DNA from 2 places in the Brotomerdimonas butyrica genome. Region 2 is predicted to be linked to the other one. Evidence: riboswitches for the same ligand, from Rfam matches in the RefSeq annotation. Region 2 holds a riboswitch; the other holds the start of a gene.
What was found. Region 2 has a riboswitch for FMN ahead of ribD (bifunctional diaminohydroxyphosphoribosylaminopyrimidine deaminase/5-amino-6-(5-phosphoribosylamino)uracil reductase RibD). Riboswitches for the same ligand answer to the same signal wherever they lie in the genome.

Region 1 (11,032 bases), on a different contig from region 2:
AGCTCTTTCCACGGGAGTGAGCAAGCTGAACAAAGGAGCATCAGACCTCAGTCTCAATTTCGCAGATGCACTGAGCGGCAGCCTGGGACTCGAACAGGGAACGGCAGAATTTTCGGAAGCGCTGAGCACTAATCTCGAGAAAATGAAAACGGGAGTTGCTCAGCTGTCAGAAGGAAGCAGCAAGCTGACGACAGGTGCAGCAGATCTCAAGACAGCGTTCGATACAGGAGACGGCACGGAAGAAAATCCGGGAGTGCTGGCAGTTTCTGACAGTATAAAGAATGGCGTCGCAGATCTTCAGGATGGGATAGTAAAGGCAAAAGGTGCCAGCCTGCAGTATCTCAATGCTGCAAAGGATGCACTTGAAGGGCTGAAGACAGCAGGCGAGATCACGGACGAGGAGTATGATTCTATAACAGGTGCGATAGATAAGTCGATAGAATACCAGAATATGATAGCGGTCCCGGAGACTCTCATCGCAGGCACTGCAGGTCTCGACAGCGGGTTGAATGCGATATACACAGAGATAACTGTCGGTGACGGCACGGAGGAAAACCCGGGACTCGTCAAGGGTACAGCAGCAGTTCAGGCAGGAGTCGCAGGCTTACAGAAAGGTCTCGACGATGCTACGGCAGAAACTAAATCTCTCACTTCAATTGCGAACGAGATAGCAGCCGGAGCAAAGAAGCTTGCAGCAGGACAGACAAAGCTCGCAGCCGGAGCAGAGGAGCTGGCAGCAGGAATGTCACAGCTAAGCGATAACTCAGGGCTTCTGATAAGCGGTATAAATCAGCTCGATGCAGGATCGAAGACGCTCAATGAGGGAATGCAGAAGTTCTATCAGCAGGGCATCGCAAAGATCGTAAGCCTTTACAACAGCGAACTCAAGGGAACTGTAAACAGCGCTGATGCAGTGATAAAAGCAGGAAAACAGTACAACACGTTCACTCAGGTGCCCGACGGCATGGACGGATCGGTCAAATTCATCTACAGAACAAAAGTCGCAGACTGAGTGAAGTAATATACAGCAAAACAACGTTCCATTAGACATATCCGGAAAGCAGGAGGACAGTTGGCGGCGATGCCATCAGGCAGGGATGACATCGATCCGTCGGGTGCCTCCTGTTTTTCTGTCTAACAAGATTTTTTGTTACCGGGCAGAGATGGTATGACGGGATTTTTCTAACATTGAAAGGAGGCTTGGTGCTATAATATAACAGGAATTTATTAGAAAAGGTGATTTAAATAGTATGGGAAAACTGAAATTCAAGGCAAAAGCACTTTACAGTGTTGCAGGGATAGGAGACTCGGCGCTCTATAATATCATGGGGTCGTTCGCACTGTTTTTTCTGACGACGATAGCAGGGGTGCATCCGGCAGCTGCGGGAACGATAACCGCAGTCGGATCGGTATGGAATACTCTGTGCGGTGTCGTCAACGGGTATGTTTCGGATAATCTACAGTCGAGAGCAGGAAAGCGCAAGCCGTTCCTGCTGGCTGCATCGATACCGCTGATGCTGTTCACATCGCTGTTCTTTTTAAATATAGATACAAGTGAGACCTTCAAGGTGCTGTACTATACGGTGATGATCATTCTGTTCTGGACTGCATTTTCGATGTTCTTCGTGCCGTATCTGGCATGGGGCGCTGAGCTTACAGATGATTATGACGAGCGGACAGTGCTGAGAGGATATGTCTCATTCTTTTACTGCATAGGGTCGCTGATCGGACTTGTGCTGCCAAACATACTGGTTTCGTGGGTCACGGCAGCAGGATATACCGCTGCTGCGGGCTGGCAGATAACGGGAATATTCTGCGGCGTGGTCTCCGGCGGAGCGGTGCTTACAGCCGCGCTGGGAACGAAAGACAGATACGCTCGTGGACGCGGCAGAGCAGGCAATGAGGCAGAGACAGACGGCGAAAGCCTGCATGAGAAGAAACAGCACAGGAACGCATTAAAGGAGATCGCGGAGATGTTTCGCAATTATGCGCAGCTCATGAAGATGAGAACTGTGCGGGATATAATGGGAGCGAGCGTGTTTTTCCTGATAGGCTATGCGATATTCTGCTCGGACAGGATGTATTTCTTTACATATAATATGGAGATGTCGGGAGCGGAGATCACTGTCATCATGATGATCTTCACCTTCATAGCGGTAGCTTTCATACCGCTGATATCAGGCGCGACCAGGTGGATAGACAAGCGGACCACATATATAGCGTCGATGATGATAAGCGCTGTAGGAATGGTGATCTTCGGCTTTCTGGGCATAAGATCATTTGCGGGAGTGGTCGTGCTTTCTCTGATATATTGCGTAGGAAACAGTGCGTACTGGCAGCTTCTGCCTGCGATGATATACGATGTGTGCGAGGCAGACGAACTGATGAACAGGAAGGAAAGAGCAGGCATGGTCATATCGCTGCAGGCTCTTTCAGAGGCGCTGTCTGAAGGTATAGGCCTGCAGCTGATGGGTATAATACTGAGCCTGGCCGGATTCAGCGGAGATGCCGAGGTACAGACCGTGACCGCTATGCACTGGACAGGTCTGTCACTGACGATAATACCCGCTGTTTTCATGGCACTGTCAGTGATATGTGTGATCAGATATCCGATAACAAAGAAAGTATACGGTGATGTGCTCGATGCTCTCGCACGAAGAAAGGTGGGAGAAGAGCCTGATCTGGAGCCTTTCAGGAAGCTGAAATAGCAGTACCGTATTGCTGTCTGCGGCGACCTTGACACAGAGGGCGCAAAAGGCTATAATTCAACCCATGAGGCCTGCCGGGGAGCAGGTGTGAAACGACGATTCAAAACATGATCAGAAGGAAGAAAATGAAAATAATTATCACAGCAGGCGGTACCAGTGAACGTATAGATGATGTCAGAACTATCACTAATTCATCGACGGGAAGACTGGGATATGCCATAGGGAAAGCATTTACAGAAATGTACGGAGACAGGCTGGAGAAGATATATTATCTGCACGGTCTGCGGGCAGCGTTCGTAGAGCATGAGAAAGTCGAGCCGATAGCTGTAGAAGGCGTGATGGATCTTCAGGAAAAGCTCACTCAGCTGCTTGAAAACGAGAAAATAGATGCAGTTATACATGCGATGGCAGTCAGCGATTATCTTGTCAATGAAGTCACGACGCTGGACAGGATAAGAGGCACCGAGGATCCGGCAAACAAAGCCGATCTTTCCGGCAACAAGATCAGTTCGGATATAGACGATCTCGTCATCCACATGAAGAGATCTCCGAAGGTGATAAACATGATAAAGAAGAAAAGTCCGGAAACTGCGCTGGTCGGTTTCAAGCTGCTCAGCGGAGTGCCGCATGAAGAGCTGATAAGCGTCGGAAAGCGCCTGATGCAGAAGAACGACTGCGATTTTGTACTTGCGAACGATCTTCAGGAGATCGGGCCGGATTTTCACAGAGGATATCTTATCCATAAAGACGGCACTTATGATATAATGGAGAATAATGAAGAGATCGCCCGCATGATCGCCATGCGCGTAATGGAGTCGTGCTGAAAGGGAGGGATTTTTGATGAATATAGTTCTGGGAGTGACAGGCAGCATAGCCGCGTACAAGGCGGCAGACATAACGAGCCGATTCAAAAAGCTGGGGCATAACGTGGATGTTATCCTCACTGAAAGCGGCAGCAGGATAATCACGCCGATCACATTGCAGACACTGAGCAAAAACAAGGTGTATATGGACATGTTCGAGGAGATCACGCCGAAGGAAGTGAAGCACATATCGCTGGCGGAAAAGGCAGACGTGCTGCTGATAGCGCCGGCTACCGCGAACATCATAGGCAAGATCGCGAACGGCATAGCTGACGATTTTCTGTCGACAGTAGTGATGGCCGCGGCAAATCACACACCGGTATACATCGCACCTGCGATGAACACGAATATGTATGAAAATCCGATAGTGCAGGGAAATATCGACAAGCTCAAAGGGCTTGGATATCATTTCATAGAGCCGAAGGAATCAATGCTCGCATGCGGAGTCCTCGGCAAAGGGGCACTGGCGGATGTAGATGATATAGTAGAAACGATCGAAGGGAGTATCAGATAGATGATAAAATACCAGAGCACAAGAGGAAGCAGCAACACGAAGACGGCAGCACAGGCTGTAATACAGGGCATAGCAGAGGACAAGGGACTTTACGTGCCGGACAGTGTGCCGGCGCTTCCTAAAAAAATATCAGAGTTTGTCGGCATGCCGTACAAGGAAGTGGCGCGCGACATAATCAAGGCGTTCTTCACGGATTATACCGATGAAGAAATGCAGCACTGCGTGGACGGTGCATACGATACGAAGTTCGAGGAAAAGGAGATCGTTCCCGTAAAGGAGGCGGGCGGTGCGTACTTCCTGGAACTCTATCACGGAAAGACTGCAGCATTCAAGGATATGGCGCTTTCCATACTGCCGTACCTTCTCACGACTGCGATGAAAAAGGAAAACGAAGACAAGAAGATCTGCATACTGACAGCGACGTCAGGAGATACAGGAAAGGCTGCACTCGAGGGATTTGCAGATGTTCCTGGAACTGAGATCATCGTATTCTTCCCTAATCAGGGCGTGAGCGAAGTGCAGGAAAGACAGATGATCACTCAGGAAGGAGCAAACACTCACGTATTTGCGATAGAAGGAAACTTTGACGATGCACAGACAGGCGTCAAGAAAATATTCAACGATGCGGACTTTGCAAAGAAGCTGGCAGAGCACGGCTGCAAGCTTTCATCGGCAAACTCCATCAACATCGGCCGTCTGATACCTCAGGTGGCATACTATGTTTACGGATATGCAAAGCTCGTGGAGCGCGGGGTGATCAGCGACGGCGACAAGATCAACATCGTGGTCCCTACAGGAAACTTCGGAAATATCCTGGCTGCATACTATGCAGGCAAAATGGGCATCCCTGTGAACAGGTTCATCTGCGCATCGAATGAAAACAATGTGCTGACCGACTTTTTCAATACAGGCGTTTACGATATCAACAGAGAATTCTATCTGACGAATTCGCCGTCGATGGATATACTGATCTCCAGCAATCTCGAAAGACTGCTCTATCACCTGGCAGGAAATGACGGCGCTGAGATCAGATCACTGATGGAAGCTCTCGATACGAAGAAAAAGTACGAAGTCAGCGAGACTATCAGAAACGGCATGAAGGACTTCTACGGCGGATGTGCGAATGTCGAGGAGACGAACGAGGCTGTAGGCAGGATGTATAGAGAAAACGGATATCTGATGGATACTCACACGGCTGTAGCATACAAGGTTTATGAGGATTATGTAAAGGAAACGGGCGACAGGACGCCTGCACTCATAGCTTCGACAGCCAGCGCGTACAAGTTCGCGGACAGTGTGGCACATTCCATCGGACTCGGCGACGAAGAAAACGGATTCGAATATGTCAGAGCTCTGGCAGAAAAGACGGGTGTCAGAGTGCCGGCAGGACTCAAGGATCTCGACAAGAAAGAGATCAGACACAGAGGTGTCATCAAGGTTTCAGAGATGCCTGAAGCTGTTGAGAACAGCGTGAAATAGTGAAATGGCATAAAGCAGTGTAAAGTGGCGTGCGACAAGCACACGACAGCGTTGAAATATTAAAACAGAAAACTGCAGAACGGCAGATCTGCAGGATATCAGGAGAAGAAAATCAGCTGCTGCATATCATTCATCGGTCCGCGATGGTGAGTGCAGCGGCTTTTGTTTTTCTGAAATCATCCCATCTTTTGAAGTGATCACGTCGTCGAGCTGCGCGCTGCGCCTGTATTCGAGCGGCGATACGTATTGCGATGCTTTTGCAGGCCTCATGAATGTTAAATCTGTGTAAGATAATCAGCAAAATCATGGTGTTTTACGGGCAACTGAGTATAATAAAAGTATAAAGTATAAGAAGATAAGTAACAGGAAAAGGAGGAATGTGTATGACGAAAGAAACTATGAAAAAGAAAAAGAACATCGCACTTGTGGCGCATGATCATCAGAAGGAGAGTCTTGTGACATGGTGCATACAGAACATGGAAAAGCTCAGGGAGCATACATTGTGCGGTACAGGAACGACAGCGACGCTTATCGCGAATGCTACAGGTCTGGATATAAAGGCGTACAAGAGCGGTCCGCTCGGAGGTGACCAGCAGATCGGTGCGAGAGTGGCAGAGGGTGAGATCGACATGCTGATATTTTTCTGGGATCCGCTTGAGGCGCTGCCGCATGATCCTGACGTGAGAGCACTGCTGAGGATCGCGGTCGTTTATGACATACCGGTCGCAACTAACAGAGCTACGGCAGATTTCATCATGACGTCAGAATATATAGATGCTGAATATGAGCATGATGTCCAGGAATTCACGCCGACAGTCGATGTCGAAAGCGAGACTGAGAGAATACTTGTTTCAGAAAGATAAAATGTCCGGAGTAAAATCGCAGGCAGGTGCGGTCTTATCCGGACGTTTTTATTTTTTGTTCTGTTTTCGTCTTGTCGAGACTGTTCTGATGATGCGGATGTCTTTACTGTTCGTCTGAACGGCGACGGCGCAGACGTGACTCCGCTCTCTCTGTTTTTTTGAGTTCTCGTTTTCTGATGCGCTCTTCCTTGCGGAAACGGCGACGCTTGATCGCGAACGGCCTGGCGACGGGCAGCAGCGCTTTGTGGTGCCTGAGCCTCCTGTAAGGGTAGATGATCTTTCCTATGCCTCTGTTGTATATCCTGAAACCCAGGATGCCGATCCAGTGTTCCTTTCTCTTGCCTTTTTTCGTTTCGCCGCGCTCTGTGCCGTAAGCCTTGATCGGTGTGCCGTTTTTCACAGCGGTGATCAGATCGTTGTTGCAGCGTATATCCGCGTCGATCTCAGTGCACGCCATCCCGATATATTCTGTGACATGGGCGTCCGAACCTGCGAACGTCGGCAGTCCGTATTCTTCGGCGAGGATCTCGGCTCTGCGGTTGGAGGTCCTGGATTCACATGTGTTGAAAGTTTCGATGAAGTCGAACTTCTTTATCAGCCGCATATCCATGTTCTTGAATCCCATCGCGCTCGAGCTTGCAACGCCAAACGGGTGTGCAGGACCAAGGATGCCGCCGAAAATATGAACGATCTTGATCAGCTTGCTGCAGCGCATGCCGCGTATCTTGAAAATCGGCAGGTATACGTCATCGGGCATGATGACGAGTATGTGACCTGCATCCTTTGTATCGTATTCGATCCCCCGGATAACGCAGAAGTCCCGGTAGCGGGGATCTTTCCTAATGGAATCCCAGGCTTTGCAGCCTTTATAGCTGTTGTGATCGGAGATCATGAAACCGTCGTATCCAAGCGCCATGAATTTGTAAACGAATTCACTTACGGGAACTCTCGAATCAAGAGAACCTTCTTTTGTGTGACAATGTAAATCAAATTTCATTATAGATCGCCTCGGTTCTTTTTATGAGTCAGACTGATCTGCGATCCTGAGAGAATATCGGAGGATCGCATGCAGCCTTCTGATAATATATTATTCCTAAAGATATAAAATTTCAATGACGTTAGAGTGAAAAAATCTTAAAGTTTTTTATAGCATAGAATTCCGGCGATTACCAAAATCAGAGCATGCCATCATAGTATTTGGCAAAATCATGGCAATATTGCATTATTCAAAGAGCTTGTTTACCAAGATGCTGGGTTCACCTGTGATTTTTTGGTAACTTTTTCATGAAAATCTCGGCATTTTCGCGTGAAAAATACCAAGAACAAGCATCGATTTTTTTATTCTTGGTATTCGCCATCGAAAAAACAGCCGGATAGCTGCCGTTTTTACCAATAAAAGCTAGTCGGCAAACGGATTTTGGTTTTCACATGAGTCAATGAGTACTGGCGCCTGAACTCTTGTCGTTCGAAGCTGCATGCAAAAGGCGGCAGAAGCAGGAGCGTACCGTTATACAGCCGCAAAAATCAATTTGAGGTTGACAGGCACGGGGGAATGAATCTATAATGATAGCTGTAAATAACATTTAAAAATCTGTTTCAGGGCGAGGCGAAATTCCTCACCGGCGGTGTTTGATCACAGCGATGTTTCCGAATCTATGGATTTTCGGGAGCGTGAGATCATGAGTCCGCGAACCTAGCGATAGGCCGAACAGGTGTGAATCCTGTACCGACGGTTAAAGTCCGGATGGAAGAAACGAAGATACTTTTTGTTTATATTTTAATGAGTATTTTTAGTCCTGGAATGAATGATATTCCGGGATTTTTGTTTGCAGATGAAATTACAGTCTGAGAAGAAAACCTGGCAGATCAAGTCAAATCAACACTAATTTTAAAGGAGGATTTCTGATGACTCAGAAAAATATCGAAAACAACACTTTGGGCGAGCACAAACTGACAAGCAGAGAAAAGACAGTGAGACTGGCAAAGATGGGTATGCTGGTCGCTATATCGATAGTGCTCGTATATTTCATACACTTTCCTATCTTCCCGGCTGTGCCGTTTCTGGAATATGATCCTGCAGACATTTCCATACTGATCGGAACGTTTGCGTTCGGACCGCTGGCGGGAATACTCCTGACAGTCGTGACCTCTGTGATACAGGGCGTGACAGTGAGTGCGGCGAGCGGACTTTACGGCATAATCATGCATGTGATATCCACAAGCGTGCTGGTCCTCGTTGCAGGACTCATATACAAGTACAACAAGACCAGAAAAGGTGCAGTTATCGCACTGCTGTGCGGAGTTGCGGCTATGACGCTCGTGATGATAGGTGCGAACATGATAATCACACCGCTTTTCATGGGAGTTCCAAGAAACATCGTATGGGATCTGATGCCGTTCATCGCAGGCTTCAATGCGATAAAAGCAGGGATCAACTCGGTAGTCACATTCCTGCTCTACAAGAGGATCTCAGGCTTCCTGCACAGGACAGCATAGCGCACAGCGGCATGAAAACGAGATGTGATATGTGCGTCTGCATGCGGCAGCTCCACCGTGCGCAGAGCTTTACATACTGATAACGTGAAAACGTGCATGGCACAGCGAACGATCTGTGCGCATGCGCGTTTTTGTTTGCGGAAAATTCGCGTGAACCTTTATATTATGCGGCTTGTGTGGTATACTACATAAGTTATGGAAGAGAAAAAAATCGTAATAAAAAACGAAGAAGAAACGAAAAAATTCGGTGAGAAGCTTTGCGAAAAGCTGACAGCCGGAAGCATAGTGGCGCTGACCGGAGATCTCGGGACAGGCAAGACGACGCTGACAAAAGCGATCGCCGCCGGACTCGGTGTGACTGATGTGATCACGAGTCCTACGTTCAACATCGTCAAGCAGTATGACAGCGGGAGACTGCCTCTGTACCATTTTGACGTGTACAGGATCGGAGATGTGGACGAAATGTACGAGATCGGGTACGAGGAGTACTTTTTCGGAGACGGCGTGTGCGTGATAGAATGGGCCGATCTGATAGAGGAGATCATACCTGACGATGCCGTACGGATAGAGATCGAGTACGGAGAAAAAGAAGGAGAGCGTATATACAGATGTATGTTTTAGGAATAGAAACGACAGGCGCATTCGCATCAGCGGCGCTCATAGATGATGATGCAGTGCTCGGATATGTAAAGGGCACGGACCGGTTTTCGCATCTGCAGAACCTGATGCCTCAGATCGGGAGCATAGTCCGTGAGAGCGGAGTGGCGCTGAAGGATATAGATGTGATAGCGGTTTCATGCGGACCGGGATCGTTCACGGGGATAAGGATAGGCGTATCTTCCGCGAGAGCGCTGTCACAGGTGCTGGGAACTCCGTGCGTCACAGTCTCGAGCCTTGAGGCGCTGGCGATGAACGCGGTATCTGAAGCCGGAGAGGCCGGAGAAAACGTGCTCGTGTGTCCTATGCTCGATGCGAGAAGGAGCCAGGTGTATGCCGGAGGGTACTTCCTCGAGGACGGCTGGCCCGTTGAAAAGATAAAAGCCGGGCCGTACATGCTCGACGAGTTTCTGCAGAAAGCGCAGTCGTACGACAGCATATTGCTGATGGGCGATGCGACGGATACATACGCAGAAAAGATAGCGGAGCTTCGACCGGAAGGAACAGAGACAGCCTCTGCGGACATAAAATATCAGGATGCGGTCACAGTTGCAAGACTGGGGGCGAAGATCTACGCCGAAAAAGGCGGACTAGCGTACAATCAGGTGGAACCGGACTATATGCGTATCGCTGAAGCGGAAAGAAAGCTTAGAGAAAAGCAGAGGAAAGGCTGATATTTTATGGCGGAAGTTATCATAAGACAGGCGGTGCCGGGGGATGCGGGCAGCATCTACGAGATCGAAAATCTGTGTTTTCCCGACCCGTGGAGCATGGATGCACTGACCTATGAGCTCGAAAGCAATCCCAGAGCCTTTTATATCGTGGCAGAGCTTGACGGCGAAGTCGTGGGATATGCAGGGCTCTGGATCATCGGCGACGAGGGTCATATAACGAATGTCGCGGTGAAACCGGGCTTCAGGAACAGGAAGATAGGCGAAGGCATAATCGGTGTGATGATAGATTTCACTTCGGGAGAAGGGATCGCGCATCATACGCTTGAAGTCAGAAAATCAAATGTTCCCGCGATAAATCTTTACGAAAAATTCGGTTTCCGCACAGAGGGCGTGCGAAAAAAATATTATCAGAACAATGGTGAGGATGCGCTCATCATGTGGAGACACGAGGAATAAAAATCATCGTTTCTGCGGATAATGAGTATAAGATGATTATTCGGGGAGGCGTGCCATGGACGAGTTTTCAGGCGAAAATATGAATGAGGTTTTTTATCCGTGCAGAAAGTTCTCGAGGCGACACGATTTCGATGTGTTCAGTATGAGCAGCTACATGTCATGTGAAAACTGCAGGCATCTGAACGGAGAGAACCAGTGCGAGAAAAAACTGGAAGAAGGACGAAACAATTTATGAAGAACGGAAAATTACTAACTCTTGCAATAGAATCTAGCTGTGACGAAACAGCGGCAGCTGTGATGCTGGAGGGACGTGAAGTCCTTT
Region 2 (11,032 bases):
TTCCGTGATATCCTTCGTGTAAAGCGGGATCTCGCTGTAATCTATCCCCTTTGTAGATATTCTCGCAAGTGCCGGCTGCAGTGCTGTCAGAAGCTCTGATTTCAACTGGCTGTCGATTTCCTCTCTGTTGTATTCGTTCTGCACGTTACCGCAGACATTCGTATAAAACAGCATCGGATTTACGATCCTGTACGAATACTCTCCGTTGCAGCGGACCGAGATCCCCAGAAATCTGTTGATAGTGGGATCGATCATTACTTTGAACGGGATCGGATTGACCGTGCCGTATTTGTTTCCAAGCAGCTCCTTGGTGTTGAAATAATAGACTCTCTGGTCTTTTCCCGAACCGCCTCCGAATTTAAAACGCTCCCAGGCATCTTTTGCAGCTCCCATAAGACCGTCCTTCAGGTTCCCTGCGAATATGGACGGCGAGAGGTCGTTCCTGTAAATAAATAGCCCGGGTTCTGCCGAAAGTTCTATGACCTGACCCTGCTCAACGATCATCATACATTGTCCGTCAGCAACGGAAACGGCTGATCCGTCGGAGATAACATTTGATTCGCCTTTCGTATTCGATGATCTTCCTGACGCCTGTTTGCTTCCCTTGACCACCAGCACATCATCGTCGATGGCATCACATACGAAAAACTCCTTCCACTGATCCGCCATCATTCCGCCTGCAGCACCTGCTGCTGCTTTAATAAGCCCCATATTCTGCTCCTTCCTGATTTACTGCACCCCGCCGAATACCCGGCGCGCAGGCAGCGATACTATAAAAACAGCCATAAACCGTCACCAAGACGATTTATGGCTAATAAGAAAAATATATACTACTGTTTTTCCAGGGTTATAGTCACCCCGCTGTAATCCATAGTTGCCACATCACCGTCTACCTTGAAATCAAACTGGTCTTCTACGTTAAAACCATCTTCATTCTCAGACCATTTACCTGTCTCCTCATCACCTGCAACATTAAGGACACACTTGCCGTTATCCTTCAGTTCGAATGTCATTTCACCGCCAAGGATACTCTCTACCGACATGTCCATGCCGCTGTAACTTGCGCTGACAGCCTTCCATGTTCCCAGATACGGACTGTCCGCCATACTTTTGCCGCATGAAACAAAAGCAAAACACATTACCAGGACCGCTAACGCGATCATAATCTTCTTCTTCATAGACCCACCTCCGTTTGATCATACAGACTTATTTTGTGATATCGATTTCCATCGAGTCTGTTTCTTCGTCAAAAATATCTGAAAACTCTACTTCTACAGGACTTTCAAGGTTGCTCAGCTTGTTTGTAGACTTTACTTCCAGAGAATTTCCCGGCTTGATATCAGTCATCAGATTCTCATCCATAGCATCATAAGAATCACCGACAAATACCGTGCTGTATCCCAGCTCTACACCATCCTGGAACAGCGTATAGTTGAACGCCCATGTGAATGACTTCGCATCTTCTCCATTATTGGTAAAATTCCAGGTCACTACGATAGCATCATCCCCGTCAGAGTCTTTTACGATCTCATAACCTTTGTATTCTGCCGTATAATCTCCTATCTGCATTACATTTGGATCGGATTTTGCACTTTTACTGTCTCCGGAACCACCGTCTCCTCCACATGCTGTAAAAGCAAACACCAGCATCAGCGAAAGTATTACAGTAACTAATTTTTTCATTGCCCTTCTCCTTCTCTTAAAATAATTCTTCGATCTTATGGGAAATAACCAATTATGCTTTATTTAAAAATATTTTAACAATTCTGCTGTCATGACACATCACTCAAAAGAGTACTTTTCAAAAAATAAAAACACCTCCCGACCTTACAGTCAAAGAGATGTCTCCTCCTGTGTTGTTAAAATCCCCTGATCACCAGCCCGCTTTCCCTTGCCATGACTGCCAGCTGCGTCCTTGATGTGAATCCGGTTTTCTGGAACATGTTTTTGATATGCTTCTTTACAGTATGTACCGACAGATGAAGGCGCTCCGCTATGATGTCATCCGTATCGCCGCTGGTAAGCTCCCGCAGAACCTCTAGCTCCCTCGGCGTGAATTCCACACTGCTGGCCATCCCCAGCTTAAGCATCGGAGTCGTATCCGGGTAGATCGACTCTCCAGCCATGGTCCTGTCCATGATCTCAAGCAGTATGTCCTCAGACGGATCCTTGTACCAGAAGCTGTCCACACCGCCCAGCCTTGCCCGGTCAATAAAATCACACTCCGGCTGGCTTGTGACTATGATGATCTTGATCTGCGGATACTTTTCCTTTACCCTGGCCGCTGCATCAAGACCACTGGCATGCAGCGCCGTGCATACATCCATAAGTATCAGGTCAACAGGACTGGTCATGCAGTAAAACTCTGCCAGTGAGGCACTTTCGATAGATGCTTCAAGATGATATCGTCCGCTGTTTTTCAGTATGATTTCAAAGAGTTTCCGTGCCATAGGATCGTCTTCAACGATAAGTACATTTATTGTCATATCACATTCACCTTTCCTTCCTTAGGGATCGTGACTGTCAGTGAAAATTCCGGATCGGCGCTGACTGTCATAGTGCCGCCTTCTCCCTCGATACGTCTGCGGAGTCCCGTAAGTCCTCCTCCTTCCTGCAAAGGCTTCTCCGGTCGTCTGCCATCATTAGTGAAGACAACACTGCATACCAGATCAGTCTGGGAAACTTTCATCCTGAGCTGTTTGGCATCGGCATGGCGAACTGCATTGGTCAATGCCTCTGCACCTGCGGCTGTTATGAGTTCCACCGCTCTGCTCTCCTGCGGCAATTCTCCCTGCAGCAAAACTTCCACACCTGCTGATTCTGCCGCATCTATAAGATATTGAACAACTCCCTTCGATTTATCAGGCTCCACTTCACGGCGAAGCAGAGCAATCGTGTGCTGCCAGTTCTGCAGAATAAGCGCAGGATCCTGATTCGAAGCTCCCTGTGCTTCCTGAAGCAGATAATGTCGCGTCATCATAAGATTCTGTCCGATGGAATCATGGATCTGGATTTTCATGGCAAGCCTCTGCTGCATTCTCGCAAGATCATCCACCCTGCGACTGTACACTTTAAGTCTTGCATTCATGCTGCGCAACACGGAATTCTCCTGTTTCAGCTTGTTGCTCAGATCGTAAAGCTCCGTTGCATCCATTGCTGTCACCTGGACGATTTCCTCACCATCCACGTAAATCACCTGCCTGTCAAAGATCCATGCCTTTTTATCTGGCAGTATCACCGCCGGAACATCCATGACCCTGCTTCTTTGTGCTCCGGATTCCAGATCGCCCTGAGAAATAGTCTGCCAGAAGCTTTCTCCATTCTGTAAAGCCTCTCCACATAACAGATGACTGAGTTTCTCCATCTTTAAGTTCACCATTATCAGCTGTCCGTTCCCCTTAAAAAAACAAAGGCCCATCGGCATCAGGTCCGCACCTTCTCTGACAGACGCTCTCGTGATGTTGACCTTTCTGTATCTCCATTCATGCCACATGATCCAGCACGTATATCCTGAAACAAGAGCGATAAATACGAATACCGCTGCTGCCGGGATATCCATCAGCTTTCGCGTGATCGTCCACATCGGTTCATCAGCAGTCTGTCTGGCAATGCCTGCTGTCAGAAAACTCAGCAGTAAAAGGGTCGGAGCCGCCAGCACGAACAAGATTCTGCAGTGTATCCATTTTGCCTTGGAAAAGTATCCCATGCAGCATACAAACATCTGAAAGCACCAGGTGAGGAACATCAGTATCAGCAGCAGAGAATGTCCTGCATCTGAAAGTGAAAATATCGACCTCATTTCACAGCACCTCCTTTCGGCAAAAGGAATGTGATGTGTACATCGTCTTCCTGTCTTGATATTATCGCTGCTGCATCATGGTGTGCCAGAAACTCTCTGTCCAGCGCTATGGATGACAGGTCACACGATATAGAAAATGTCATCTCAACGGTTTCGGATTCCACTGCAAGATTGACCAGGATCGCATTCATCGTCGGAAGTGCGGCTTCCATGATCATTTCAAAAAAATCATATGCTGCCATGGCAGAATCCTTTGGCAGTATTCCCTGACACCTGCAAGAAAGAGATACTGCTACTCTGCAGAGCCGGAGATTTTCCATGGACTCCCGAAGGCAGTATTCAAGCTCCTGCGCCGGAAAAAAACTGGCTTCCTCTCCAAGAAGGATCAGATTGCCACGCCGTTTGATATAGGAGCTTATCACACAGATAAGGCTCAGATTTTCTATCATTTTCATATGATCATCCGAGAGTCCCAGCAGCGTTTCTATTTTCCAAAGCTGCGGCGCCACTTCTTCTGTTATTTTATCATAAATACGCATGTGTTCATCAGCCTGTGCCTGCTTTTCCTTTAGCTCTACCTCCGCTTTGAGGATATTGTTGTTTTCAGAAAGGCGAGAGCTGATCCGCTTCAGTTTTTCCAGTACATCCTGCACCATGGAAATGTTCTCGACCCACAGGACATGTCCTCCGGTGACAGGGGCTCCGGACAGCCTCTCGTTTCCCAATTCGACAGGACCTTTCTCCGTGCAGCGCATCAGTTCTTTAGAAAACTCCTTTGCATTATCCGATGCAAGATATCTGTTATAAGATTCATCTACGATCTGTGCCCCTATCGTCGAGGCATGGAACAATTCACTGTATCTCGTATTGGACGGGATAAGTCTGCTGCGGATACAGGCCTCGCAGACAGCCAGCATGATCAGAGTAAAAACAGCTGTCATATCACCTGCGATCAGGTAAAGAGGCTGTATCCCCATAAGATATCCTGTTACGTATAAAAATGCTGCACCTGCAGGTATCACCGGCGCCCAGATCCTTTTTCTTTTGCCCGGCACATGACTTCGCACTAAAAGCAGGATCAGGAATGCGATCACTTCTGCGAGTATCCAGCCCAGACACACGAAATAAAGCGGCTTATGTACATAAATGGAATCAGCAGCTTCCATTCCAAACGGAAAATCAAATACTTTTTGATGAAAATTATTAGTAATGATCAGTAAGATAAAAACAATCGCCGGGATCATAAGCGCCTTTAAGGGAGCCGGCAGAATGTATTCCTCCGGTCTTCCCAGGCAGATGGCAAGATAGACCCCCATCAGAGGAATAAGTATCATAGGTATGTAATAACCGTACCAGCAGTAATACTGCAGTGCGGGCATTCCTTCCAGAAATAAAAATTTACATGTTCTTATCACGAACCAGAACAACAGCAGAGCTGCTATTGACATCAGATATCTGCGGGCAGAACGGTTGAGCACACGCCTACGCACAGAAATACCCCACGTGATGATGATCCCAATATAAATTCCCGCCCTCAACAGCGAACATAAATAATTAAATCCATCATCCACAACATCAAAACGGGAAAGGAGGCGGCATATCACAGCACACAGAACAAGAATCACGACCAGTACTGCGCCGGTCTTTTCATGCCTGTTCAATTCTGCCATAACTGCCACCTCCTTCTTATACCTCTTATTCTACATTATACCAGGCTGCATTACCACATGAAAATATCACTGTCTACTGTATCTCACGCATAAGATTGACCATCTCGATCGCACCGGCTGCACAGTCTGATCCCTTGTTGCCGGCCTTTGTTCCCGCTCTTTCGATCGCCTGCTCGATATTTTCTGTGGTAAGCACGCCAAACATAACAGGGATCCCGCTGGCAAGCGATACCTGCGCGATACCTTTTGAGACTTCACTGCACACGTAATCGTAATGTGACGTGTTCCCTCTTATAACCGCACCGAGACATATCACTGCGTCATATTTGCCGCTTGATGCCATCTTCGATGCGATGAGCGGTATCTCAAAAGCACCCGGCACCCATGCGATCTCGATATCGTCTTCTGCCACATCATGTCTCTTCAGCGTATCAAGCGCTCCCGACAGCAGCTTCGATGTGATGAACTCATTGAACCTGGCTGCGATTATACCTACTCTGATCTTATCCGATACAAGTTTTCCTTCATATACTTTCATTTTATGTTCTCCTTTTGATTTGATTATCATATACACGATCTATTAAATGTCCTCCGGTTCCGAACCTGTGCCGCACACTGCTGCGCTGTATCTGAGCAGACCCGGACCCTCCGAACACTGTTTCCTAGTAATTCAGCAGATGCCCCATTCTCTTCTGCTTCGTCTTCAGGTATTTCAGGTCTATCTCGTTCGCATCCATCTGTATAGGCACGCGCTCAACGATCTCCATGCCGAAATCCGAAAGCTGGTACACCTTGTCCGGATTGTTCGTAAGAAGTCTGAGTTCCTTTGCTCCCAGATCCTTGAGTATCTGCGCTCCTATGAAATACTCACGCATGTCTCCCGGGAATCCCAGTGCCAGGTTCGCGTCAAGAGTATCCATGCCTCTGTCCTGCAGCTCGTATGCCTTGAGCTTGTTTATCAGTCCTATGCCGCGCCCTTCCTGTCTCATGTAAAGCACTATGCCGCGCCCTTCTTTTTCCACCTGCATCATCGCTGAAGCCAGCTGCTGTCCGCAGTCGCATCTCATCGAACCGAACGCATCACCTGTAAGGCATTCCGAATGCACTCTGCAGAGCAGATCTTTACCGTCGCCTATATCACCTTTCACAAGTGCCACATGGTGCTCTCCATTGAGTTTGTTGACATATCCGTAAGCCTTGAAATCACCGTATTTCGTAGGCATGTTCACTACCGCCTCACGCTGCACCAGTTTTTCATGCTTTTTCCTGTAGTCCTGCAGCATCTTGATAGTGATGAATTTCATATCGTACTTTTCGGCCAGCTCGAACAGCTCGCTCTTTCTCATCATCGTGCCGTCATCCTTCATGATCTCGCAGCAGAGCCCGCACTGCTTCAGTCCTGCAAGCCTCAGAAGATCGACCGTTGCCTCTGTGTGACCGTTCCTTTCGAGGACTCCGTTCCTCTTCGCCTTGAGCGGGAACATATGTCCCGGACGTCTGAAATCCTGCGGCTTTGCATCGTCATCTGTGCACGCTCTCGCTGTAAACCCTCGCTCTGCCGCCGATATACCTGTAGTCGTTTCAACATGGTCTATAGATACGGTGAACGCTGTCTCGTGGTTGTCAGTGTTTTCGCTGACCATCTGCGGGATCTGCAGCTTCCTGCAGAATTCCTCGCTCATCGGCATGCATATGAGCCCCTTTGCCACGCTTGCCATCAGGTTGACATTCTCCGTCGTCGCGAACTCAGCCGCGCAGATCATATCACCTTCATTTTCTCTGTCTTCATCATCCGTCACCAGGATCACTCTGCCGTTGCGAAGATCCTGAAGTGCTTCCTCGATAGTATTGAATGTATTCATATTTAAAACCCCCGTTTCTGTCTAAAATCCGTTTTCGATGAGGAACGACTCCGTGATGCCGCCGCTCTGTGCTTTTCCGGAAGTTCCCGGACTGACGGCACCGTGCCCCTTTGCACCGTAAACTCCGGCGCCGGGCTGCATCAGCCTTTCCACATACTTGCCTATGATATCGTTTTCAAGATTCACCGTATCGCCTTTTTTCTTTGATGAAAGCGTGGTGTTCGCCGCGGTATGCGGTATCACCGACACACTGAACGAGTCGCCGTCCAGTGCCGCCACCGTCAGGCTTATCCCGTCGATCGCGATCGAGCCTTTTTCCACGATGTACCTGAGGATCGAACCCGACGCTCTGATCCTGTACCACACGGCATTGTCATCTTTTCTGATGTCCGACACCGTTCCCGTACCGTCTATATGCCCGGAAACGATGTGTCCGCCGAACCTGCCGTCAGCCTTCATCGCTCTCTCGAGATTCACCGTACTCCCGGCTTTCAATGCTCCCAGCGATGACCGGTCAAGAGTCTCGTGCATCACATCGGCACTGAATTCGTTCCGCGAGAACTCCGTCACCGTAAGACACACACCATTCACTGCGATACTGTCTCCGAGCGCCACATCTGTCAGTACCCTGTCTGCCGCCACAGTCAGCACTGCAGAAGCTGCGCCGCGTCTTATCTGTTTCACTGTTCCTGTTTCTTCAACTATTCCCGTGAACACCTTTTCACCTCGCTCTCTATAAGTATGTCCTCTCCAATGAACGTCACCTTCGGTTTTTCTGTCAGAAATGCCTCTGCCGGCATCCCTACACCTGCACCGCCTACCGGAGACGGCGCATCTTTTCCTCCGAAGATTTTCGGAGCTATGTAAACCTGCAGTCTGTCGACTATGCCGGCTCCCAGTGCCGACCAGTTGAGTGTGCCTCCGCCCTCAAGCAGCACACTGCTTATTTTCTGTTCTCCCAGCTTTTTCATCAGCTGTTCAAGATCGATATGACCGTTTTTCACCGGTATGTAAAGTATCTCACATCCTTTTTCAGTCAGGGCGCTGCATTTATCTTCGATGTATTTACATTCACCGCATCTGCCGGCACTGTTTTCGCCGCCACCGGTCTGTGCCGTGGCTATCAGTGTCCGGTATTTTTTCGCAGTCTGCACGATCTGTGAATCCACCGGTATCCGCAGGTGTGTATCGCATATCACTCTCACCGGATCTCTGCCCCCCGGTATCCTGCATGTCAGCAGCGGATCGTCTTTGAGCACTGTCCCTATGCCTGCCATTATCGCCATGTACCTGTTCCTGTCTTCATGTACGCGTTTTCTCGCCGCTTCCGATGTTATCCATTTCGAAGCTCCTGTGCGCGTGGCGATCTTTCCATCCATCGTCATCGCGTATTTCATCACCACATACGGCATTCCCGTCTTTATGAATCGGAAAAACGCAGGATTTATCGCATCGCACTCTTCTCTCATAAAGCCTTCGACGACTTCTATGCCGTGTGCCTTCAGTATTTCGACGCCTTTTCCCGCCACCAGCGGATTCGGGTCGGCTGAACCGATCACCACACGCCTTATGCCCGCGTCTATCACAGCATCTGTGCAGGGTGGCTGCTTGCCTTGGTGACAGCACGGCTCCAGCGTCACGTACATCACTGCTCCCTCAGGTGAACTGCCGCAGTCTGCCAGCGCTTCACGCTCCGCATGCAGCTTCCCGTATTCTGTATGATATCCTCTGCCGATGATCTCGCCGTCTTTCACTATCACCGCACCGACCAGCGGGTTCGGATCGACCTTGCCGCAGCCTTTCAGTGCCAGCTCCAGTGCAAGCTCCATGTATTTTCTGTCTTTCATCTCATCTGTCATCAGTGTCTGTCCTCCATGTCGCTGTGTTTTTCTCAAATAAAAACACCCCGGATCGTTTCTCCAGGGTGAAGTCGTATTCTGTCAGGCTTTTTAAAAACCGTCTCGCAAAGCCGAGCTGCTGCACTGCATCGCACATATGCCGTGCATGCATACCGTATTGCGGTACTGCACACTCCTGCCTCTGCCGAAAAAAACTCTGAAACGATATGTTTCAGAGCCTGTGGTTTCAAAAATACTGCAACTGCTTATCGCAGCCACATATGACATATCTTCTTCCATCCAGACTATACTGTCGGTTTTGGAATCTCACCAAATCATGTGCTCTCGCACTCGCGGACTTTACCGCCGGTCGGGAATCTCACCCTGCCCTGAAGATTTTTTATTAAGTTCTTCTATAATGTTAGTACTCATACGCAAATTTGTCAATATATCTTTTAAAATTCCACAAGTTTTTCTGCGAGCAGTTTTATATCCTGTCCGAATCTGCCATCGAGAAATATGCGTTTTATCTCCCCGCCCTGCAGGAATGTGCTGCTCCTGCTGAGGTATACTTCCGTATCCAGCATCGCTGTATCTGCTCTGTCGCGAGGATCTTCCTCACGGTCGTAAGATACCATATTCTCTACTTTGATCATTTTCTCGATCACACTCTCCCCGCAGCTGAATATAAGATGCTGCAGATAACGTTCTTCTCTGCTCGTACTGCCCGCAGACCTGTTCACAAAGCAGATCTTCTCTGCCATCCCCAGGCACGCCAGATCCACTGCAGACAGACCCGATCCTATATCCATCACGATCACATCATACCTTCCGCTGTCTATCACCGATGCTGTGAAGATATCGAGTTCATCTTCCGAAAGCTCTCTGAGCGGATTTCTCCCGGCCGCCGGAGCAAAAGTCTCGACCCCGAAATCATCGTGGATCGTATAGCTCTCTACAGGCGGGCAGTTCTTCTCACTGCCGGAGCCCTGCGGCACACGCAGACCTGTATCCCTGGCTTTGAACAGATGATAAAGATACACACCGATACCTTTCACGCCCGGCGACACATTCATGAAATCGCCTGTAGACTCAGTCTCCTCGAATGACAGATACAGCACTCTCCTGCCCCTGAACCTGCACAGCTCCTGAGCCGCAGCCATAGCCGCGACCGTGCATCCCGAACCTCCGCAGCATGAGGAAAATGCCAGCATGCGTACCTGCTGCCGCTTTACATTAACGGTATGATTCCCTGTAAGATCACTGTATATATCAAAAAGTGCCGCTGCTATGCTCTGAGCCTGACTGTACTTGTATAAACAGAACCGCTTTTCCACGTGATCGCTGACAGCCATCGACGGCTTCTCTGTCAGCAGTATTATCCTGCCGCCGTATGATACTTCCGCTTCCGGGCCGTCCCAGAGTATCATGTCTGCCGAGCTGAGAAAGACCGCACTTTCTCCACTGTTTTCATACTCACGCCGCCTCAAAAAGAACTCTTCCTTGCGGAATATCCTTATCATCATGCCGCTGCACAGCTGCAGCAGTGCCTGTCCCAGCGCTCTGCCGTATTCTCTGTCATCCGTTACTATCACCAGTGAAAGATTCTCCATCATGCTCCTTTCGATAATTGCTGCCACATTTGTTAATGGAATTTTTTACCTATCTGTATTTTATATCATGTGGAAAATCTTGTCAATGCATGCATCTGTACTTTTGCTGTTTTTTTGATATGCTCCACAGCTGCACCTTCCCTCGCATCGAACATCGCAACAGGTCCCGCTTACTCCTGCATCTCGCCTATCATGCGTCTCAGCTGTCGTATGGCCTGCGATACTCCGCCTACTTCATCGATTATCCCTG

Region 1: linked by a shared signal. The riboswitch ahead of OCV59_RS10315 (ECF transporter S component) and the one ahead of ribD (bifunctional diaminohydroxyphosphoribosylaminopyrimidine deaminase/5-amino-6-(5-phosphoribosylamino)uracil reductase RibD) in region 2 are both predicted to bind FMN.

The regions. Positions count from the first base shown of each region.
Region 1 covers NZ_JAOQJP010000014.1:51,691-62,722, reverse strand. Annotated here, with positions in the region: gene OCV59_RS10350 (hypothetical protein) at 1-1,012, shown strand, start outside; gene OCV59_RS10345 (MFS transporter) at 1,251-2,708, shown strand; gene OCV59_RS10340 (phosphopantothenoylcysteine decarboxylase domain-containing protein) at 2,834-3,532, shown strand; gene OCV59_RS10335 (flavoprotein) at 3,546-4,085, shown strand; gene thrC (threonine synthase) at 4,089-5,564, shown strand; gene OCV59_RS10325 (methylglyoxal synthase) at 5,948-6,427, shown strand; gene OCV59_RS10320 (PHP domain-containing protein) at 6,531-7,424, opposite strand; FMN riboswitch at 8,016-8,187, shown strand; gene OCV59_RS10315 (ECF transporter S component) at 8,333-8,923, shown strand; gene tsaE (tRNA (adenosine(37)-N6)-threonylcarbamoyltransferase complex ATPase subunit type 1 TsaE) at 9,119-9,544, shown strand; gene tsaB (tRNA (adenosine(37)-N6)-threonylcarbamoyltransferase complex dimerization subunit type 1 TsaB) at 9,532-10,254, shown strand; gene rimI (ribosomal protein S18-alanine N-acetyltransferase) at 10,261-10,710, shown strand; gene OCV59_RS10295 (hypothetical protein) at 10,766-10,945, shown strand; gene tsaD (tRNA (adenosine(37)-N6)-threonylcarbamoyltransferase complex transferase subunit TsaD) at 10,942-11,032, shown strand, end outside.
Region 2 covers NZ_JAOQJP010000011.1:5,892-16,923, reverse strand. Annotated here, with positions in the region: gene OCV59_RS08595 (SPFH domain-containing protein) at 1-711, opposite strand, end outside; gene OCV59_RS08590 (hypothetical protein) at 831-1,178, opposite strand; gene OCV59_RS08585 (DUF5067 domain-containing protein) at 1,207-1,683, opposite strand; gene OCV59_RS08580 (response regulator transcription factor) at 1,860-2,486, opposite strand; gene OCV59_RS08575 (sensor histidine kinase) at 2,483-3,799, opposite strand; gene OCV59_RS08570 (histidine kinase N-terminal 7TM domain-containing protein) at 3,796-5,469, opposite strand; gene ribH (6,7-dimethyl-8-ribityllumazine synthase) at 5,543-6,007, opposite strand; gene OCV59_RS08560 (bifunctional 3,4-dihydroxy-2-butanone-4-phosphate synthase/GTP cyclohydrolase II) at 6,132-7,331, opposite strand; gene ribE (riboflavin synthase) at 7,353-8,048, opposite strand; gene ribD (bifunctional diaminohydroxyphosphoribosylaminopyrimidine deaminase/5-amino-6-(5-phosphoribosylamino)uracil reductase RibD) at 8,033-9,178, opposite strand; FMN riboswitch at 9,454-9,570, opposite strand; gene OCV59_RS08545 (P-loop NTPase family protein) at 9,625-10,785, opposite strand; gene OCV59_RS08540 (ClpP family protease) at 10,953-11,032, opposite strand, start outside.